3 regions of the Kocuria sp. NBRC 114282 genome follow, and region 3 is predicted to be linked to each of the others. Evidence: riboswitches for the same ligand, from Rfam matches in the RefSeq annotation. Region 3 holds a riboswitch; each other region holds the start of a gene.
The links. A riboswitch is a leader RNA that binds a small molecule or an ion and turns the genes downstream of it on or off. The one in region 3 is predicted to bind S-adenosylmethionine.
Positions count from the first base shown of each region.

Region 1: another riboswitch for S-adenosylmethionine. It lies ahead of metE (5-methyltetrahydropteroyltriglutamate--homocysteine S-methyltransferase); the one in region 3 lies ahead of QSJ40_RS03575 (bifunctional o-acetylhomoserine/o-acetylserine sulfhydrylase).
Region 2: another riboswitch for S-adenosylmethionine. It lies ahead of QSJ40_RS09370 (O-acetylhomoserine aminocarboxypropyltransferase/cysteine synthase family protein); the one in region 3 lies ahead of QSJ40_RS03575 (bifunctional o-acetylhomoserine/o-acetylserine sulfhydrylase).

Region 1 covers NZ_BSQO01000001.1:190,585-197,872, forward strand. The annotation lists gene QSJ40_RS00925 (DUF3151 domain-containing protein) at 24-443, shown strand; gene metE (5-methyltetrahydropteroyltriglutamate--homocysteine S-methyltransferase) at 553-3,987, opposite strand; SAM riboswitch class I at 4,114-4,213, opposite strand; gene QSJ40_RS00940 (adenylosuccinate synthase) at 4,409-5,695, shown strand; gene QSJ40_RS00945 (amino acid permease) at 6,028-7,288, shown strand, end outside.
Region 2 covers NZ_BSQO01000004.1:190,764-198,051, reverse strand. The annotation lists gene QSJ40_RS09390 (GNAT family N-acetyltransferase) at 447-1,031, shown strand; gene QSJ40_RS09385 (methylated-DNA--[protein]-cysteine S-methyltransferase) at 1,175-1,771, opposite strand; gene QSJ40_RS09380 (DUF4870 domain-containing protein) at 1,892-2,593, opposite strand; gene QSJ40_RS09375 (cystathionine gamma-synthase) at 2,810-3,991, opposite strand; gene QSJ40_RS09370 (O-acetylhomoserine aminocarboxypropyltransferase/cysteine synthase family protein) at 3,988-5,463, opposite strand; SAM riboswitch class IV at 5,513-5,622, opposite strand; gene QSJ40_RS09365 (acyltransferase family protein) at 5,657-7,063, opposite strand.
Region 3 covers NZ_BSQO01000001.1:787,763-795,050, forward strand. The annotation lists gene QSJ40_RS03560 (CPBP family glutamic-type intramembrane protease) at 1-67, shown strand, start outside; gene QSJ40_RS03565 (S9 family peptidase) at 127-2,304, opposite strand; gene QSJ40_RS03570 (CPBP family intramembrane glutamic endopeptidase) at 2,368-3,153, shown strand; SAM riboswitch class IV at 3,222-3,338, shown strand; gene QSJ40_RS03575 (bifunctional o-acetylhomoserine/o-acetylserine sulfhydrylase) at 3,406-4,767, shown strand; gene metX (homoserine O-acetyltransferase MetX) at 4,769-5,950, shown strand; gene QSJ40_RS03585 (DUF559 domain-containing protein) at 6,709-7,248, shown strand.

The DNA.
Region 1 (7,288 bases), 600 kb from region 3:
CACGCACGACGAGAGGAGCACCGATGTCGAGCATCGGCAAGAACCTGCTGGGCGAGCCCGATCCCACCCTGCTGCAGGAGAACGCGGAGATGGTCGCGCGCTTCGACGCCGGCGACGAGGCCGAGGACCTGGCGCCGGCCTTCCCCAAGGAGCAATTGCCCTGGGCGATCCTGGCCGAGGAGGCGCTGGCCGACGGCCGGACGCTCGAGGGCTACGCCTACGCCCGAGTGGGCTACCACCGCGGTCTCGACGCCCTGCGCGCCAGCGGCTGGAAGGGCCACGGCCCGGTGCCGTACAGCCACGCGCCCAACCGCGGCTTCCTGCGCGCTCTGTCAGCTCTGGGCCAGGCGGCAGCGGCCATCGGCGAGCTCGACGAGGCCCAGCGCATCCAGAAGCTCCTCAACGACTCCGACCCGACGGCGGCCGAGCAGCTCCAGAGCTGACGTCGACCCCGGCGACGGCCTGATGGCGAACGGCGCGGCCGCACTCCCTGCAACAGGGGTGCGGCCGCGCCGTCCGTCGTCGCCGAGCAGCGAAGGCCCGGACGGCTGATCAGACCTCGGAGGCCTCAGCCGTCTCGACGGAGGCGGCCTGACTGGCCGCCAGGCTCTCGCGCACGCGGGCAGTGGCCTCGACCAGGTGCTCGAGCGAGGTGCGGGTCTCGTCGTAGCCGCGGGTCTTCAAGCCGCAGTCGGGGTTGACCCACAGCAGCTCGGAGCTGACGTGCTCGAGTGCCTGGATGAGCAGCGACTCGATCTCGTCGGTGCTGGGCACGCGCGGGGAGTGGATGTCCCACACGCCGGGGCCGAGCCCGCGCTCGAAGCCGACCGCGCGGACGTCGGCCAGCACCTCCATGCGCGAACGGGCCGCCTCGATGCTCGTGACATCGGCGTTCAGCGCGTCTACGCCGGCGATGACCTCGCCGAACTCCGAGTAGCACAGGTGCGTGTGGATCTGCGTGGCGTCGTCGACCGAGGAGGTCGCCCGGCGGAAGGACTCGACCGACCAGTCCAGGTAGGCGCTGCGATCGGCTCGGCGCAGGGGCAGCAGCTCGCGCAGGGCCGGCTCGTCGACCTGGATGATGCCGATGCCGGCATCCTCGAGGTCGGCGATCTCATCGCGCAGGGCCAGGGCCACCTGATCGGCGGTCTCGGCCAGTGGCTGGTCGTCGCGCACGAACGACCAGGCCAGGATGGTGACGGGTCCGGTGAGCATGCCCTTGACCGGCTTGTCGGTCTGCTGCTGCGCCCAGGTGATCCACGGGACCGTGAAGGCCTCGCCGCGCAGCCCCTCGCCCTCGCGCGAGACATCGCCCCACAGGATCGACGGACGCGTGGCTCGGGAGCCGTAGGACTGCACCCAGCCGTTGGCCGTCGTCGCGAAGCCGTCGAAGTGCTCGGCGAAGTACTGGACCATGTCGTTGCGCTCCGGCTCGCCGTGCACCAGCACGTCCAGGCCGAGCTCGTCCTGCAGGGCGATGACCCGGGAGATCTCCTCGCGCAGGAAGCCGTCGTAGGCGGCGTCGTCGATCCGTCCGGCGCGGTGATCGGCGCGGGCGCGGCGGACCTCCCCGGTCTGGGGGAAGGACCCGATCGTGGTGGTGGGCAGCACTGGAAGGCGGCCGCTGCCGAACGAGCGCTCCGCCTGGGCTGCGCGACGCTGCTCGGCGGTGCCGCGCTGCGAGTCGGCCTCGGTGAGGGAGGCAGTGCGGCCGCGGACCTCGTCGATGCGCACACCCGGGGCCGCAGCGCGGGTGCGGCGGGCCTCGTCGGCCTCCTGCAGCTCGGCGGCCACGGCCCCGCGGCCCTCGGCGAGCCCGCGTGCCAGGACGGCGACCTCGCGGACCTTCTCGTCGGCGAAGGCCAGCCAGGACCGGATCTCGGAGTCGAGCTCGGGCTCGGCCTCGAGGGTGTGCGGGACGTGGATCAGCGAGTTCGACGTGGCCACGGAGACCCGGGCGCCTGCGTCGCGGAAGCCCTCGAGCCGCTTGAGTGCGGCGGAGAGGTCGGTGCGCCAGACGTTGCGCCCGTTGACGACTCCGGCCACGAGCACCGGGGCGTCTGCCGAAGTGAACAGGCCGAGCTGGTCGTCGGTGAGACCGCCGCGGACGAGGTCCACGTGCACGGCCTCGGCACCCGAGCCGGTCAGCGCGCCGAGCAGCTCGCCCGCATCGCCGTAGGGGGAGGTGAGCAGCAGCTGGGGGCGCTCGTCGAGCCCGCCCAGGTATCCGGCCGCGCGCTCGATCGCCGCGCGCAGGTCCTGCTGCGAGAGGCGGGAGTGGTCCGCGACCAGGGCGGGCTCGTCGATCTGCACCCACTCGGCGCCGGCATCCTTGAGTGCTGCGAGGATCTCGCCGTAGACCGGCAGCAGCTCCTCGAGACGATCCAGGGGCTCGATGGGCTCGGCTGCGGTGCCGTCGTCCTTGGCCAGGGCCAGGAAGGTCACCGGGCCCACGAGCACGGGGCGCAGGCTCCGGCCCTGCTCGGAGGCCTCGGCCAGCTGCTCCAGCAGGCGGCCGGGCGCTGCGGCGAACTGCGTCTGCGCGCCGATCTCGGGCACCAGGTAGTGGTAGTTGGTGTCGAACCACTTGGTCATCTCGAGCGGCTGCCGGGCGTCGTCGCCGCGGGCCAGCACGAACTCCCCGGAGCGGTCCACGGTTCCGGCCTCGGTGCGCAGGTCGCCGAAGCGCGTCGGCACCGCGCCGACGGCGATCAGGGTGTCGAGCACGTGGTCGTAGAGCGCGTAGGAGCCGGGCACGGCCGAGGCCTGCTCCAGGCCCAGCCCCTCGAGGCGCTCGGCGGTGGAGGCACGCAGCTCGGCGGCGGAGGACTCGAGCTGCTCCAGGTCGCTGCGTCCGGCCCAGTGCGACTCGAGCGCGCGCTTGAGCTCGCGGTTCGGGCCGATGCGGGGGTAGCCCAGGATCGTGGCGGTCGGGAAGGCGGCGGGCTGGGCGTCGTTCGAGATGGTCACTGCGGTCTCCTCATAGGTGCGGATGGGGCGCCCGTCGGCGGGCTGGGATGCGGGGATGAGGCCGGCGAGTCCGGCTGAAGGGGTGGGGCGGGGCAAATCGAGCTGCTCCAGGACGTCCAGGGCGGCCTCGTGCTGGTTGAACGTGTAGAGGTGCAGCCCGGGAGCCCCGGAATCCAAGGCAGCGCGTGCGCTGTGCACGGCAGAGCGGACGCCGATCCGGTGGCGCTCGGCGTCCGAGTCGGCCGTCTCGAGCTCGTGGGCCAGCAGCGGGTCCGGCTCCAGGCCGGCCAGGTCGCAGATGCGCAGGTACCGGCGCAGGCTCGTGACCGGCATGATCCCGGGGATGATCGGCAGCTCCACTCCGGCGCGACGAGCCCGGGACACGAAGGCCGCGTAGTCGTCGGCCTCGGGGTAGAGCTGAGTGATCGCGAAGTCGGCGCCGGCGCGCTGCTTGGCCAGTAGCACCTCGAGGTCCTGGTGCACGGAGGTCGACTCGGGGTGCTTGATCGGATAGGCGGCCACGCCGATCGAGACGTTGCCGGCGCACAGCTGGGCGGCTCGGCCGCGCTCGACCGAGCGGATCAGGTCCACCAGATGCCGGGCGAAGGGCAGCTCCTCAGGGCCGGGCTCGACGGCCGGATCCCGGTCCCCGCGCAGGGCCAGGACGCCGCGCACGCCCAGGTCCAGCAGCTCGTGGATCAGCTCGCGCAGCTGCGTCTCCGTGACTCCCGTGCACAGCACGTGGGCTAGGGGGCGCAGCGGGGTCTCGAAGATCAGGTGGGACAGCAGCGCCATGGACTGGACGCGGCGCTGCGGATCGACCGCCGCGGTGACCGAGACGTAGTCCGGCACCGTGGGCGCCAGGGCCTCGATGGTCTGCAGGAGGGACTCGGTGCTGGCTGCGCTGCGCGGCGGGTAGAGCTCGTAGGACAGCGCGGGCACCGGCTTGCGGTGCGACGGCGCCCCCGTCTCCGGGGGACGATCCGAGCGCGGTGCTGCGGGGTGGTGATCGGGCATTCCGTGTTCGCCTTTCCGTGGATGCCCGATGGAGGGCAGACCACGGGGTGCGCACGGAGGCCCGTGCCGGCGCTGACGATGCGCGGAAAGGCACGGGTCCGGTGGACCACGGAAGTCTGAGAAGACGCTCCATCGGTCCTGGCGGGAGCACCGGTCCCCGCAAGATCCGCGGGGATGGTTGCTGCGACGTCGACGAGCCAGGTCTCTCGGTCGCTCTGGATAGATAGCGAGATAGATACCACCCCAGGCGGCCCTGCTTGTCAACCCCCGAGATCTGCCACGGCCGCCAGGGAGGGGCGCGCGATAGGATCGCCCCGGACCGTCGCGCCCCCGGCCCGTGGCGCGCGATCCACCATGGCCTCCACAAGGCGCGTGGCGCAGCATCCAGACCTCGTGCGGGCCCAGTCAGGAGAGCAGTCGCATGCCAGCCATCTCGATCGTCGGAGCCCAGTGGGGCGATGAGGGCAAGGGCAAGGCCACGGACATCCTCGGCGGCCGCGCGGACTACGTCGTGAAGCCGAACGGCGGCAACAACGCCGGGCACACCGTGGTGGTGGGCGGCGACAAGTTCGAGCTCAAGCTGCTCCCCGCAGGCATCCTCTCCCCGCGGGCCACCCCCGTGATCGGCAACGGCGTGGTGGTCAACCCGCAGGCGCTGTTCGAGGAGATCGACGGCCTCGAGGCCCGCGGCGCGGACACCTCCAAGCTGCGCGTCTCGGCCAATGCGCACCTGGTGGCCCCGTACCACCAGACCCTCGACCAGGTCACCGAGCGGTTCCTGGGCAAGCGCGCGATCGGCACCACCGGTCGCGGGATCGGGCCCGCCTACATGGACAAGATCGGGCGCCTGGGCCTGCGCGCGCAGGACATCCTGGACGAGTCGATCCTGCGCCAGAAGATCGAGGGCGCCCTGCGGCAGAAGAACGAGCTGCTGCTCAAGGTCTACAACCGCCGCGCGTTCGAGAACGACGAGATCGTGGACTACTTCATGGGCTACGCCGAGCGCATGGCGCCCATGATCGTGGACTCCACGCGCCTGCTCAACGACGCCCTGGACCGCGACGAGACCGTCCTGCTCGAGGGCGGGCAGGCCACCTTCCTGGACGTCGATCACGGCACGTACCCGTTCGTGACCTCGTCGAACCCCACCACCGGCGGCGCTTGCGTGGGCGCGGGCATCGGGCCCACGCGCCTGACCCGCTCGATCGGCATCATCAAGGCGTACACGACCCGCGTGGGTGCCGGTCCGTTCCCCACCGAGCTGTTCGACGAGTCCGGGGAGCGGCTGCGCACCGTGGGCGGCGAGTTCGGCGTGAACACCGGGCGCCCGCGCCGCACCGGCTGGTACGACGCCGTGATGGCGCGTCACGCCTCGCGGATCAACGGCTTCACGGACTACTTCGTGACCAAGCTCGACGTCCTCACCGGGCTCGAGGAGATCCCGGTGTGCGTGGCCTACGACGTCGACGGCGTGCGCCACGACGAGATGCCCATGACGCAGACCGAGTTCCACCACGCCAAGCCGATCTACGAGATGTTCCCCGGCTGGTCGGAGGACATCTCGCAGGCCCAGACCCTCGAGGACCTGCCGGCCAATGCGCGCGACTACGTCCTGACCCTCGAGTCCATGTCCGGCACCCGGTTCTCCGCGATCGGCGTGGGCCCGGGCCGCGAGAACACGATCGAGCTGCGCGACCTGATCGACTGACGCCGCCTCGCCCGTGCGAGGACAGGCGCTCGGGATGGTGACAGATCGGCACCCCATCAGCCCTGATGGGGTGCCGATCTGTCACCATCCGCTGCGTCACCGTCCCGCGCGCGGACCGGGCTCGCCCGCCGTGTCGGATAGCATCTGGCAGACCCCTTGGGCGTGCTGCGCCTCGTCGTGCATGCAGGCGCCACTGATCGATGCCCGTCGCGGCGCCGTTCGATCCCCGACGTCGGAAGTGACTGACCGTGTCCACACAGAGCACCAGACTGGACCCCGCCTCGGCGCGGTCCGAGGGCGAGGGCCTGCGCCGCAGCCTCAAGACCCGGCACATGACCATGATCGCCATGGGCGGTGCGATCGGCACCGGGCTGTTCGTGGCCTCCGGCAACTCGATCGCCACGGCCGGGCCCGGTGGTGCGCTCGTGGCCTACATAGCGATCGGGCTCATGGTCTTCCTGCTCATGCAGTCCCTGGGCGAGATGTCCGCCTGGCGTCCCACCTCCGGATCCTTCGGCGATCACGCGGCGCGCTACGTCTCGCCGTCCTTCGGCTTCGCGATCGGCTGGAACTACTGGTTCAACTGGGCCATCACCCTGGCCGCGGAGCTCGTGGCGGCCGCCCTGGTCATGCGCTACTGGCTCCCCGACGTCCCCGCCTGGGTCTGGTCGGCGCTGTTCCTGCTGATCGTCTTCGGGCTCAACGCCCTGTCCACGCGGGCCTACGGCGAGGGTGAGTTCTGGCTCTCGGCGATCAAGGTGGCCGCCGTCGTCGTCTTCCTGGTGCTGGGCGTGCTGATGGTGCTGGGCATCATGGGCGGCGACGCCCCCGGCTTCGGCAACTGGACCGACGGGGAGGCGCCGTTCGTGGGCGGGCCCATGTCGATCCTGGCGATCTTCATGGTCGCCGGCTTCGCGTTCCAGGGCACCGAGCTCGTGGGCGTGGCGGCCGGTGAGGCCGAGGACCCGGAGCGCACCGTGCCCAAGGCGATCCGCACCGTGTTCGTGCGCATCCTGCTGTTCTACGTGCTGGCGATCATCGTGATCGGCTTCCTGCTGCCGTACACGCACCCGAACCTGCTGGCCTCGGACATCGAGGACGTCGCGATCTCGCCGTTCACCCTGGTGCTGCAGAACGCGGGCGTGGCCTTCGCCGGCTCCGTCATGAACGCCGTGATCCTCACGGCCATCCTCTCGGCCGGCAACTCCGGGCTGTATGCCTCCACGCGCATGCTCTGGTCCATGGCCACCGACGGCAAGGCCCCGGCCTGGCTGGCCAAGGTCAACCGCCGCGGCGTGCCCATGCGGGCGCTGCTGGTGACCTCGTCCTTCGGCCTGCTGGCCTTCCTCACCACGTTCATCGGCGAGGGCGCGGCCTACACCTGGCTGCTCAACGCCTCGGCTCTGGCGGGCTTCATCGTGTGGGCGGGCATCGCCTGGACGCATTACTGCTTCCGCCGGGCCTTCAAGGCGCAGGGGCGGCCGCTGTCCGAGCTGCCGTTCCGCTCGCGGTTCTTCCCCGCCGGCCCGATCGTCGCGCTGATCATGTGCCTGCTGGTCATCCTGGGCCAGGGCTACGACGCCTTCGTGAGCG
Region 2 (7,288 bases), on a different contig from region 3:
CAGTTCCTTCAGCCGCCGCAGCTCACGAGACCCGAACTTCGTTCATCTCTCGTTCACCGTTGTGCGGCCAGATCATCATACTCGCTTCACCCGCTCTTCACAACCCGGCTCCTTCGATCCGATCCCCCACGCCCATGCAGTGCAGGGCGAAGCGATCTGCTCGATCGAGCCGTTCAATGGTTGTGTCGACGCAGGATCATCCGGATCGGTGATCCTGCCGCTGCGCCGCACCGGTTCGAACCGGCGGGCCGCTCGCGGCGACAGAGAAGAACATTACACACCGCTGAGCACGCCCGCAAACCCGTGAGGCCCGCAGTGACGGGCCTCACCTGGGCCGAGTCCCGGTCTTCGTCGCGCAGCCGGCCGATTCGCCCGCACCTGCACCGGGCCACGCAGCTGCGCGCTGCCCACTCGGCTTCTCCACCGCGATGGACGCCAGCCGGCCCTTGGTCGTCTATACGATGGATCCCGTGAAGGACCTGCTGCCCCTGGAGACGGACCGCCTCTTCTTCCGCCGCTTCAGCGAGTCGGATCTGGAGGCCATGCACGCCTACCAATCACGTGAGGACTACGCGCAGCACGCCTGGCGCGGGCCTCGCTCGTGGGAGCACTCGGAGCGGGTCATCGCCGAGCATCGCGGGCCGAGGGCCTTCCTCCACGACGGGGACACCATCCGCTATGCCTTCAGCGCGCACGACGACCCGGAGGCGCTCTACGGGGAGATCGTGCTGACGCTCGTGGACGCCGAGTCGCGCCAGATCGAGATGGGCTGGGTGGTCAGCCCCGATCATGCAGGCAGAGGCTATGCAGGCGAGGCTGCGATCGCCGCGATCGACGCCTGCTTCGAGCGATTGGACGCCCACCGCGTGTTCGCGCGCCTGGATGCGCTGAACCACAGCTCCATCAAGGTCTGCGAGCGCATCGGCATGCGCAGGGAGGCGGAGCTGCGCGAATCGCACCTGCAGCTGGGCGAATGGCGCACGGAGCTCATCTACGCCGCACTGCGCTCCGACCGGATCAGCGCGGACTGACCTGCCGGTTCGCGCGGCCGTCGCGGAGGAACTCCACCTGCGGCCGACCTCCTGACCCGACATAGGCCCGTCCCGTGGATCGGGCTGTTCTACGCCCTCGGGCGCAGCCGCTGTCGGACGTCGCCGCTCGGGTCCCCGGTCCGTCAACGCGCTGTGCGTCGGGATTCCATCTCCAGCAGCTCCTGCTTGCGCTCGATGCCGGCGGCATAGCCGGTCAGCACCCCTGTAGAGCTGAGCACCCGGTGGCACGGCACGATCACCGACCACGGATTCCGGCCCACCCCCTGTCCCACCACCTGGGCCATCCCGGGATTGCCGAGCTGCTGCGCCAGCGCGCCGTAGGTGGTGGTGGTCCCGAACGGGATCTCCTGCAGCGCCTTCCACACCCGCGGGCGCAGGGGCTGCGGGCGGTCGTCGAGGGCCAGCGGCAGATCGAACCCGCGTCGCCGACCGGCGTACCAGTCTTCGAGCTGCTCCTGCGCCTCGCTCAGCAGGGCATGATCACCCTCCATGCCGAGGGTCTCGTCGTCCGGGAAGTGCTTCTGGTCCTCGAACCAGCATCCCGTGATCGCAGGCCGGCCGTCGTGCGGGCCGACAGCCACGACCATGCGCCCGAGCGGCGTCTCCACCCAGCGGTGCATGCGCGCCACGGGCTCCGGCAGCTCCATGCCGCGCGGAGGCGCAGGAGTCGGCTCGGGGATTCGTCGGGCGGCGCGCCCGGAGGTATCGAAGTCGCTCATGCGCACCATGGTGCGGCCATGTCCCCGCACGCGCAACGGCCGGGCCCTCCGCAGCGGAGGGCCCGGCCGTCGTCGTGGAATTCCGGCCGCCGTGCACGACGGGTGCCGGAGGATCCGGTCTCAGCTGAGGATCGGGATCTGCATGGGGTACTTGTACGCCAGGCCCTTGTTCGCCTGCATGGCGCCGAGGACGGCGAACACGATCGACAGGATGCCCAGGACGGGAAGCAGGAAGAGGGCCAGGCCGAGGGTGGGAATGGCCAGGATCCAGATCACGACGTTGAGCGCGAACACGATGACGTTGAAGTTGAAGGCGCCCGCGGAGGCATTGCGCACCAGCGGGTCGCGGTCCTTGAAGATGAACCAGATGATCAGCGGTGCTGCGAATCCGATCCAGCCGGCCGAGAACAGGAACAGCACCGGAGCTGCGATGTGGGAGATCATCGCCCAGGTCCGGGCGTCCGAGGGGCTCAGCGGCTGGCCGCCCTGCTGGAAGGTGGCCTGCCCGTAGTTGCCCTGGGCCGTGTACTGCTGTCCGCCGCCCTGCGGCTGGTCGTAGGCGCCCTGGCCTCCGTAGTCCGGATGCTGGCGCTGCTGCCCGGCTCCGGGGCAGCTGTAGCCCGGCTGCCCGTAGCCCTGCTGCGCGCCGGGGTCTCCGGAGGGCTGGCTGCCCGGCTGGCTCTGATTCGGGCCCCACGACGGCTGCCCGGACTGCTGGCGGTCGCGGCCCTGCCCGAACGAGGGGGCCTCGTGCTGCTGTCCGCCCGGGGCGTTGCGGCCGTCCGATCCGGAGGCCGGGTTCTGGGGATCCTGCGAGCTCATGAAGGCTCCTTCATATGGCGCTTGCATGGGGACCCGCGCGACGGCCGAGCCGAACGCGACGAGGCTGCTGCCCCCAGTGTAGGCAGAGCCCTGCAATCGCCGTCAGGTGACGGCGGTTGCAGGGCTCTGCCGGAGCCGGGGAGGCCGCCGCGTCAGCCGCAGTGCCGGATGAGCGCGCCGCCTGTCAGTCGCCGAGCCGGGCGAGCGCAGCGCCCGTCAGGCACCGAAGGCACGCTCCAGGTCCTCGAGGTGGTCGTCGAGGTCCTCGATCCCGACGGAGAGCCGGACCAGATCCACCGGCACCGCCAGCGGCGTGCCGGCCACGGATCCGTGCGTCATCTCGGAGGGCCAGCAGATCAGCGATTCGACCCCGCCGAGGGAGACCGAGAGCTTGTACATCTTCGTGGACTCCGCGAAGCGCCGGGCCGCAGCCTCTCCGCCGTGCACGCGGAAGGAGACCATGCCACCGAAGCCGTCCATCTGCCGTGCGGCCAGCTCGTGGCCGGGGTGCTCGGGCAGTCCGGGGTAGAGCACCTGCGCCACCTCTGGGCGCCCGATGAGCCACTCGGCGATCCGGCCTGCGGTCTCCTGATGGCGCTGCATGCGCAGCGACAGGGTCTTCAGCCCGCGCGCGGCCAGGAAGCAGTCCTGGGGCCCGGCGACCGCCCCGCCGGCGAACTGCTGGAAGCCCACGAGCTCGGCCAGCGTTCCTCCGGGCGAGAAGCCGCCCACGGCCTCGACCTCCCAGGCCCGGTCCGAGACGACGACCGCCCCGCCCAGCACGTCCGAGTGCCCGCCGATGTACTTGGTGGTGGAGTGCACGACGACGTCGGCGCCGAACTCCAGCGGACGCTGAAGGTACGGCGAGGCGAAGGTGCTGTCCACGATCAGCAGCGCCCCGGCATCCTGGGCGATCTGGGCGATGCCCGTCAGATCGGCGATGCCCAGCAGCGGATTCGTGGGGGTCTCGACCCAGATCACCCGCGTGCCCGCCTCCACAGCCCCGCGGACCGCATCGAGCGAGGTGACGTCCACCGGCGTGTGCCGGATCTGCCAGGGAGCCAGGACCCTGGTGATGAGCCGGTTGGTGCCCCCGTAGCCGTCGGCGCCCAGGACCACATGGTCTCCGGGGCGCAGCACCGAGCGCAGCAGCGCATCCTCCGCCGCGATCCCGGAGGCGAACGCGAAGGCCCGCTGCCCGCCCTCGAGCGCGCACAGCTGCTCCTCGAAGGCATTGCGGGTGGGATTGGAGCCGCGGGAGTACTCGTGGCCGTCGCGCAGGACGTTGATGCCGTCCTGGACGAAGGTGGAGGTCTGGTAGACCGGCGGGATGACCGCACCGGTCAGCCGGTCCGGCTCCTGGCCGGCGTGGACGGCGCGCGTGGTGAACCCGCTCATGCCTGCACCTCCTGGCGCTGGTCGCGGCGCGCGCCGCTCGGCTCGTCCTCGGAGCGCACCGGGGCGCCGTCCGTCGACGATCCCGGGGCACCTTCTGCGGCCGGGATCTCAGCGCCGCGCGCGGCCTCGACGCGCAGCAGCTCATCGAGCGAGGACTGCAGATCGGCGATCAGGTCGTCGACCGCCTCCAGCCCGATCGACAGCCGCAGGGTCTGCCAGCTGATCCCGCCGGCCAGTCGCTGCTCCTCCGAGAGACGGCAGTGGGTCATGGCCGCGGGATGGTTGATCAGCGAGCGGACGTCGCCGATGTTGGCCACCAGCTTGAAAAGCCGCAGGGAGTCGACGAATCCGGCCACTGCGGCATCCGAGCACTCCAGCTCGAAGCCGAAGACCGACCCGACGCCCTGGGGGAAGTCGCGCTCGGCGATCTCCCGATCGGCGGAGCCCTCGATCAGGGGGTGGTGCACGCAGCGCACCGCCGGATGCGTGCTCAGGAACTCGGCGATGCGAGCGGCGCTGTCCGAGTGGCGGCGCATGCGCAGGTCCAGCGTCTCGAGGCCCTGGATGATCTGGGAGGCGTTGAACGGCGAGAGCGTCAGACCCAGGTCGTGCACGAACTTGGCCCGGCACAGATGCAGGAACGGCGAGCCGCCGCGCAGCTTCTCGCACAGGCTGATCCCGCCCCAGCGCGCTCGCGGCTCGGTGAACTGCGGCCAGCGAGCGGCCTCGGCCTCCCAGTCGAAGCGACCGGAGTCGATCACGACGCCGGCCAGCGACGTCCCGTGCCCGCCGAAGAACTTGGTGGCCGAATGCACCACGATGTCCGCCCCGTGCTCGAAGGGCCGGTACAGGATCGGCGTGGCCAGGGTCGAGTCGACGATCACCGGGATCCCCCGCTCATGGGCGATACGGGAGATCGCGTCCAGATCCGCCAGCGTGGCCAGCGGGTTGCCGATGGACTCGAGGAAGAAGCCCCGAGTGTCCTCCGTGATCGCCTCCGACCAGGCCGAGGGGTCAGCGGGATCGACGTAGGTGACGGTCGCGCCGAGATCGGCCAGCGTGTCACCGAGCAGGTCGACGGTGCCGCCGTAGATCTTCTCCGAGACCACCAGGTGCTTGCCGGGGCCCGTGCTGATCAGCGCGAGCAGGGCCGCGGCGACGGCGGACTGCCCCGAGCCCATGGCCACGGCCCCCACTCCGCCCTCGAGATCGGCGACCTTCTGCTCCAGGACGGCGACCGTGGGGTTGCCCGTGCGGGAGTAGGTGAAGCCCGGGGTGGTCTGGGCGAACATGGCGGCGGCAGCCGCGTGGTCCGGGAACTCGAAGGCCGAGGACTGGTAGATCGGCACCGGCAGCGTGGCCTGGACGGGGGCGGCAGGGGCGCCCGGATCGGATCCTGTCCGGCCGGCGTGGATCTGGCGTGTGGCCAGCGAGGTCGAGCTCTTGAGCTCGTCGCAGGGCGAGGACGTCATGAGAGGTGTCTTCCGTGACGGGGTGCTCTTGACCTGCACGTCCCGCCGGAGCTTGTTCGTGCGCTGCGTCAGGTGCAGGCCGCTTCGTCATCCGAACCACCCTTGAACATGGGGTTGGTGCACAGCCAAGTCGGAGCTTGGCAGCTGTGTCTCGTGAAGCCGGTCCGATACTAGCACCCCACCGATCGAGCCGTCAGGACCTCCGTGCGGGCGGGACCAGCAGCAGGACCGCCGCGACCATGGCCGCCGCGCCGCCGAGGGCCAGCGGGATGCCGAGCAGGAAGCGGACCTCCAGCACGGCTGCGGAGAAGACGAGGACGGCCGCTGCGAGGATGCGGACCCACGCCCGTCCGTCCGGCGATGAGGAGCGATCGGGACTCGAAGCTCGCAGCGGCGCGGATCCGTCGGCTCGGGGCGCGGTCGGGGGCCGCTCACCCGAGGGCGATCCTCCGGCTGCGGGCCCCTCCGGTTCGGGCTCGCGGGCGACGATCCGCCCCGCCACGGCCTCCAGGACGCCCAGCGGACGCACGACCAGCAGGACCATCGCCCAGCACAGCAGCCCGATCGGCAGGCGCCACAGCCACCACTGCGCCGAGCCGGGCACCGGATCCGGGCCGCCGAGCAGCCACCACACCGCCATCACGGCCACGATCACCGGCAGGTGCCACAGGTACAGGGTCGTGGCCCGCGAGCCGACGACCCAGGCGACGGCCTGCGCGGGACGCCATCGCATGAGCCGCTCGAGAGCCGGCGAGCACAGCTGCAGGACGCAGGCCTGAGCCGCGCCGAGGGCGATCATGCACAGCGTGGGCGGGTTCAGGGCCGACAGTCCGTCCGCACTCCACCAGGGCAGGCTCGTCAGGCAGAGCATCACCAGGACCGACAGGGCCGTGATCCCGAGCAGTCTTCCTGCCGAGGCACGAGCGAAGGATCCGTCGTGGCGGAAGAAGCCGATCTGATGGATCGCCAGCCAGACCGGGGCGAAGCCGAGCAGGCCCCACCACGGCTGCTCCGCGGCGATGCGCAGCACCTCGATCGCAGCGCTGAGCCCCACCAGCGCAGCCAGGGTGAGGACGGGCCGGCGATCGTGCAGCCCGTGCAGCAGCGGCACACCGACCAGGCACGCGTTGTAGGCGCCCACGAACCACAAGTGCATCCCGAGCCCCTGCAGCGCCATCGAGGCCCAGTCGGCGGGCATCCCCACGAGCGTCGCGAGGGCGCCGGCCAGCGCCAGGGCGACCCACACAGCGCTCGCCGGCACGACCAGGCGCAGCAGCCGGGCGCGCACCCAGGCCGGCCCGCGGACGCCCTCCGCCGACTGGCGCGACCACGAGATCGCCGAGGCGCACCCTCCCACCACGAAGAACAGCGGCATGACCTGCACGAGCCATGACACCGGGGCGTACCAGGAGGCCTCCGTGGGTGCCATGACGCTGCGCAGCGCGCCCGTGCTCGGATCCGTCGTGAGCGTGACCAGCAGAATGTGGAGCACGACCACGGCGATCAGGCAGGCGACCCGAGCAGCATCCAGCGCGAGATCGCGCTGCGCAGGGATGGTCTGCGCAGCGCGCCGGCCGCGGGAGGTGCTCAGCTTCGTCACGTCTCCGATCGTCACACGGCGGCGGCATCGCAGGGGGCGCGGCGGGTGCCCGGGAGCGCAGCAGCGCGATTGTGACGTCAGAGCGTCTTCTTCCGCAGGTCAGGGGCATCGGATGGCCCCAAGGCCTTCTGCAGGAAGGCCTCCGCTGTTACGGTTACCCAAGAGTCATTTAGATATGGCGGATCGGGCATGAATCCGCCTGGATCCGCGCTGTGGCAGGGCTGA
Region 3 (7,288 bases):
GCTCATCCCCGTGGTCCTGCTCCTCGAGCGGGTCGGGCCCTCCCGCTCAAGCCGCCATGAGGTCTGAACGTCTGGAGTCTGCCGTCCCTGGCCAACGGGTGGTCTGAGAGGGCGCAGCCCTGCGGGTCAGGCCAGCCCCAGTCGCTCCAGGGCCCAGGCGTCCTCCCACGCGTTGTCGCGCCACTGCTGGGAGCGCCCGGAGGCGCCCCCGTGGCCGCCGGCCATCTCGATGCGCATGAGGATCTGCTCGCGCTTGTCCGGGTTCTCGTGGCGCAGCGCCGCCACCCACTTGGCGGGCTCCACGTAGAGCACGCGGGTGTCGTTCAGCGATGTCACCGCCAGGATCGGCGGGTAGTCGCGCGCGGCCACGTTCTCGTAGGGGGAGTAGGCCTTCATGGTCCGGTAGACCTCCGCGGAGTCGAGGGGATTGCCCCATTCCTCCCATTCGAGCGCGGTCAGCGGCAGCTCGGGCATGAGCATGGAGGTCAGCGGGTCCACGAACGGCACCGCGGCCACCGCACCGCAGTACAGCTCGGGGGCCAGGTTCAGCACAGCGCCGACCAGGAGTCCGCCGGCCGAGCCGCCCATCAGCACGACCCGGTCGGCGTCGATGTCCGAGCGCGCGCCCAGGTGCCGGGTCGCCGCGACGACGTCTGTAAAGGTGCGCCGCTTGTGCTCCTTCTTGCCGGACTCGTACCACTGCCGCCCGAGCTCGCCGCCGCCGCGCACGTGGGCGATGGCCCAGACCGCACCGCGGTCCAGCAGCGAGATCCGCGAGTACGAGAACGACGGATCCATGCTGATCTCGTACGAGCCGTAGGCGTAGACCACCGCGGGTGCCGGCTGCGCGGCGTCCCGGCGGCGGATGAGGGTGATCGGGATCCGCGTGCCGTCCTCGGCCTGGGCCCAGTCGCGCTCCACGCTGTAGTCGGCAGCCGAGTAGTCGCCCAGCACCGGCTGCTCGCGGCGCAGGACCGGCTCGGGCAGCTCGGTCCCCGGCGCATCCAGGATGAGGTCGAAGACGCGCCGCGGGATCACGAAGGACTCGGCGGTGAAGCGCAGGACGGGGGAGTCCGGCTCAGCGGCGGTGAGGGAGACAGCCGTGAGCTCGCCGGGCACCTCGAGGACATGGGGCTCGGCCTGGCTCTCCGTGCCGAGTCCCTTCAGCGGCAGGATGCGCAGCCCCGGCAGGATGTCCTCACGGACCTCGAGAACCAGGTGATGCTGTGTGGCGGCGAAGCCCAGCACGCGCAGCCCCTCCCTGGGTGCCACGATGTCGATGCCGGGCGGGAATCCGTCGCCGGACAGTCCCGCCGGCTCGCCGGGCAGGTCCGACAGCTCGATCAGGCTCAGGCGTCCATCCGGAGCCTGGCGATCGTGCTGGAGCAGGACGACGTCCCGGCCGTCGATCCGCACGGGCTCCGCCGAGGCGAGAACGCCGGCCCCGCGCGGCACGACCACCTGTGGGGCCTGCTCGCCGGCCTCCTCGATGCGCAGGATCGAGACCTCGGAGTACTCGGAGCACCCGGTCTCGAGCACGAGCCAGCGTCGGTCCGAGGAGAGCTCGGCCCCCAGCCACAGGCCGGGGTCGTCCTCCTGGGCGATGGTGATGTCCTGCTCGAGCGGGGTCCCGAGCACGTGCCGGCGCAGGCGCCAGGGCCGCCAGGAGTCGTCGACCTCGGTGTAGAAGACGGCGTCTCCGGCGGGCGAGAGGAAGGCGCCGTAGGAGGTCTCGGGGATCTCGTCGTCGAGCGTCCGGTCGGCTGCGAAGTCGTGGACGCGCACCGTGAAGCGCTCATCCCCGGTGGTGTCCTCGGCCCAGGCCATCCGGGTGCCGTCGTGGGTGATGTCGAAGGCGCCCAGCGACCAGAACTCGTGCGGCTGCGCGCGGGCGTTGGCGTCCAGGAGGGTCTGCTCGCCGGGCAGGGACTGACCTGCCACGATCTGCGGCGGCTCCCACCCCTCCTCAGCAGCCGGGACGCGGCACTGCACCGAGTGCTCCCCGCCCTCCACGGTGCGCGTGAAGTACCACCAGTCGCCGCGCCGCCACGGCACCGACAGGTCCGTCTCCTGCACGCGGGTCCGGACCTCCTGGAAGAGCCGCTCGCGCAGCGGGGCCAGCCGGGCGGTGGCGGACTCGGCGTAGGCGGTCTCGGCCTCCAGATGCGCGATGACCTCCGGGGACTCCTTGTCCCGCAGCCACTCGTACGGGTCCAGGAAGGCATCGCCGTGGAACTCGCGGACGTGGTCGCGACGCACGGCCGACGGGGGAGCGAGCGGAAGATCCGAGTTCTGGGAGGTCATGGCGCCCATCGTAAGAACCGGCGCCGACAGCATAGGCCGCTGCCGTCGTGCCCCTGGCCCACAATGGAGCCCATGACCGAACAGCGCTCCCAGGCCCCAGCCCAGCCGTCGTTCGGCTCCCAGAGAGCCGATCTGTGGCTGCAGATCCTGCTCGTGCTGGGCGTCTCGCTGGGGGCCAGCGCCCTCTGGTCGCTCCTCGACCTCGCCGAGACGCTGTCCACCAGCTCGATCGCCGAGTCGAAGGCCTCCATGAACGCGGCGCAGAGCGGCTTCCCCCTGTTCGACGTCCTGCGCCGCAGCCTCGGGATCCTCTTGGCTCTGGTCCCGCCGCTGCTGGCGCTCTATCTGCTGGCGGGCTCGGCCGGTCAGCTGCGCGGGCTGCTGCACCGGATCGGCCTGGACCGCCGGGCCCCGCTGGCGGATCTGGGCCTGGGGACGCTGCTCTTCGCCGTCATGGGACTGGGCACCCTGGCGCTGTACCAGGCGGGCCGCCAGCTCGGGATCACCGCCGAGATCGTCACGAATGCGGGCGGGACCTCCTGGTGGGAGGTGATCCTGCTGCTGGCCTCGGCGCTGCGGCACTCGCTCGTGGAGGAGATCATCGTCGTCGTGTTCCTGGCCGATCGCCTGCTGCGCGTGGGATGGACGTGGCCGGCCGTGCTGATCGGCTCGGCCCTTCTGCGCGGCAGCTACCACCTGTACCAGGGCGTCGGTCCGGCGCTGGGCAACGTGGTGATGGGACTGGTGTTCCTGTGGCTCTACCGCCGCACCGGACGCGTGATGCCGCTGATCATCGCGCACTTCCTGCTGGACGCCGTGGGCTTCCTGGCCGGGCCCCTGCTGTTCTGACAGCGGCCGCCACAGGACGCCGCACGCGGGTTTGCGCCGGAGCCGCGCTCGTCCGAGAATGGAAGGCAGGTCACGAGAGCCAGCGACAAGCCCCAGCTAGCTGGCCGGCAACCCTCCTTCCGCGGTGGGGTGCCCTGGGTGAGGACCGGGCCGGTGCGCAGACGCGCACACGGCAAGCGCGGGTCACGGCACCCGGTCCGACGGGTGCGTCGGACCTCGGTCCGCGGCCCCGGAAGACAAGGAGTCGCCGACATGTCCGCACAGCAGCCCACCCCCTCCGCCCCGCAGGGCTGGAGCTTCGAGACCCGTCAGATCCACGCCGGCCAGGAGCCCGATCCCGTCACCGGCGCCCGCGCGCTGCCGATCCAGCAGACCACCTCGTACGTCTTCCCGGACGCCGAGACCGCAGCCGGTCGCTTCGGGCTGAGCCAGGTCGGGCCCATCTACACCCGACTGACCAACCCCACCACCGAGGTCGTCGAGAACCGCATCGCCTCCCTGGAGGGCGGGACCGCGGCTGTCATGGTCGCCTCCGGTCAGGCGGCCACCACCTACGCGATCCTCAACGTGGCCGGGGCCGGCGATCACATCGTGGCCAGCCCGTCGCTGTACGGAGGGTCGTTCAACCTGTTCAAGCACACGCTGTCCCGGCTCGGAATCGAGACCACGTTCGTCTCCGATCCGGACGATCCCCAGGCCTGGCGCGACGCCGTCCAGCTCAATACGAAGGCCTTCTACGCGGAGTCCATCCCGAACCCCCGCAACGACGTCCTGGACCTGGAGACGGTCTCCGCGATCGCCCACGAGTCCGAGGTCCCGCTGATGGTCGACAACACCATCGCGACCCCCTACCTGCTGCGGCCGTTCGAGCACGGCGCGGACGTGGTGATCCACTCCGCCACCAAGTTCCTCGGCGGGCACGGAACCTCGGTCGGCGGGTTCATCGTGGACTCCGGGCGCTTCGACTACACCCGCTATCCGGATCGCTTCCCGGGCTTCACGGAGCCGGACGAGTCCTATCACGGCCTCGTGTTCGGCGAGGTCTTCGGGGAGAACGGGCCGTTCGGGGCCAACGTGTCCTTCGCGTTCAAGATCCGCACCCAGCTGCTGCGCGACATGGGCGCTGCCATCTCCCCGTTCAACGCCTTCCTGATCGAGCAGGGCATCGAGACGCTGTCGCTGCGCATGGAGCGCCACGTCGCCAACGCTCAGACGGTCGCCACCTGGCTGGAGGCCCACGAGGGCGTCGAAGCCGTGTCCTACGCCGGGCTCGAGTCCTCTCCGTGGCACGAGCGTGCGCAGAAGTACGTCCCCGGCGGCGCAGGTTCGATCCTCGGCTTCGTGCTCGACGGCGGCTCGGAGGCCGGCCAGGCCTTCGTGGACGCGCTGAGCCTGCACTCGAACGTCGCGAACATCGGTGACGTCCGCTCGCTGGTCATCCACCCGGCCTCCACCACGCACGCTCAGCTCTCCCCGGAGGAGCAGCTGGCCGCCGGCGTCGCCCCGGGGTTCGTGCGCCTGTCCGTGGGACTGGAGCACATCGACGACATCCTCGCGGACCTGGAGCTCGGCTTCGCCGCGGTCAAGGCGCGCGGCGCAGGGGGAGCGGTCTGAGGTGACCGCCATCCAGGGCACGACCGCGCGCTCGCAGCAGCCCTTCCGCACCGAGGGGCTGCTGCGCCGCGCCCGCATCGGCGACCTCGGGCTGGAATCCGGGGCCGTGCTACCCGATGTCGAGCTGGCCTACGAGACCTGGGGCGAGCTCGACGACCGCGCCTCCAACGCGGTGCTCGTCCCGCATGCGCTGACCGGAGACACCCATGTCACGCGCGGACGGGTCGCCGAGGACGCCACCTCCTTCGACCGTGTCTCCGCCGAGGCACCGGGCTGGTGGGACGGACTGGTCGGGCCCGGGCGGGCGATCGACACCGACCGCTTCTTCGTGGTCGCCATCAACATGCTCGGGGGCTGCTACGGCTCCACGGGTCCGTCGACCCTGATCCCGGAGGGCAGCCCGCGGGCCGGTCTTCCGTGGGGATCGGACTTCCCCGCGGTGACGATCCGCGACTCGGTGCGCGCCGAGCAGCGCCTGGCCGAGCAGCTGGGCATCGCGTCCTGGCGGCTGGTCGTCGGCGGTTCCATGGGCGGTGCGCGGGCCCTCGAGTGGGCCGCCACGTTCCCCGAGCAGGTGCGCGCCTGTGCGGTGATCGCCTCGACCGCCGCCTCGAGCGCCGAGCAGATCGCATGGGGCCAGGCGCAGCGCCTGGCGATCCGCAACGACCCCGACTTCCGCGGCGGCGACTACTACGACGGCGTCATCCCCTCCGTGGGCCTCGGAATCGCACGGCGGATCGCGCACACCACCTACCGCGCGGCACCGGACCTCAACGCGCGCTTCGGCAATGCGGCGCAGGCCGGCGAGGATCCGGGGGCGCCGCTGCCGGGGCGCCGTCGGGGCCGGTATGCGATCGAGAGCTACCTGGATCATCAGGCCGCCAAGCTCGTGGGCCGCTTCGACGCCAACTCCTACCTGGTGCTCAACGACGCCCTCATGGGCCACGACGTCGGCCGCGGCCGCGGCGGCGTCAGGCAGGCGCTCGCGGCCACCACCTGCGACTGGCTCGTGGCCTCGGTCGACTCGGATCGGCTCTACCTGCCCTCGGAGTCCGAGGACCTCGCCCGGCTTCTGCCCGGCGACGTCCCCCACCGCACCATCCGCTCCGGCGCCGGGCACGACGGCTTCCTGATCGAGCACGAGCAGATCGGCGAGCTGGTCCGAGCCGCCTTCCTCTCCTGAGGGGGCCCTACCGAAGCGACGCATCGACCCTCCTCGCCGCCGAGGGGACCCATTCGTCACGATTCACGCCTGATTAGACGTCCGATGCGTCCCGTCGGCGATCCCGTGCGCCCTGTGCGTCCCCTCGGCGTACTGGGCGCACGAGATCCCCGGTCCACACGGAATCCCGGGCAACGCAGATCCGAAGTACGGAGTTCATGCCTCCACAGACGCCCTTTCGGGCACTGGACCGGGGCGACGACGGAGGGGAGTGGATCCGTTCGCATCGGTCGGCGCCGTGATCCGCTGCACTGTCTGCCATGCCGAGACCACGTCACAGTCCACCTGCCTGCCTGCAGGGCCGCGTCTTCACGACCGCCGAGGCTGAAGCGGCAGGCGTCGCGAAGCGTCATCTGTCGGGGAGGCAGTACTGCTCCTGGGGCAAGGGCCTGTGGTCCTGCGCCGATTCGCGCCCTGACCCCCGCACCAGATCCGGTCTGCTGAGGATCCTCCCGGCTCTGCAGCAGGAAGGCTGGGCAGCCAGCCACACGACGGCCGCCATCCTCCACGACTTCCGGCTCCCCGGCAGGCTCGGGCATGTCGGCGGCATCCATCTGTGCTCCTCGACAGGATCAAGGCCTCGAGGACGCGGCGTTGTCGGGCACCGGAGTCAGTTCCATGCCGAGGATCTCTGGACCGACGGATCGGTCCGCCTCACGTCCCCGGCCCGAACACTGCTGGACCTGGCCGCATCGACAGACGCTCGCGGTCGGCACGTCATGACTCACCAGCAGCTCGTGGCCGTCATCGACGGTGTGATCTGCGAGCACCGCACGGGCATCAGCCGGGGCGTGCCGGCGCTTCGCAGCCAGAGAGACCTCAGCACCGATCTCGAGCGGTTCGAGAGCCATCGCGGCGTCCGCAGGGTGCGCCAGGCCCTGCTGCGCGCGGTCGTCGGAGTGGACTCGCCGCTGGAGACCTATACGCGGCTCGTGCTGGAGGACCATCGCTTCACCGGGTGGGAGGCTGATCTCGAGATCCGATCCCCGGGTGGCCGTCGGGTCCACCCTGACCTCGCGGATCGCAGGCACCGGCTGGCCGTGCAGGTCGACGGTGCGGTCCACGAGGACCCCCGGCAGCGACTTCGGGATGTGGAGCGGCAGCGGGCTACGGAAGCGGCCGGGTGGACGGAGCTGCGTGTGGTGCACACGGATCTCGACGTCGTGGATCCGACGGATCCTGGATGCGAGCCGAGGATCGTCACCCTGGTGCGGGCACATCGGCAAGCGGTCCGGGCGCGGGAGCTCGCAGGGCCCTGACGAGCCGCCGCCCGAGTGCGAGATCTCGTGAAGGGACGCG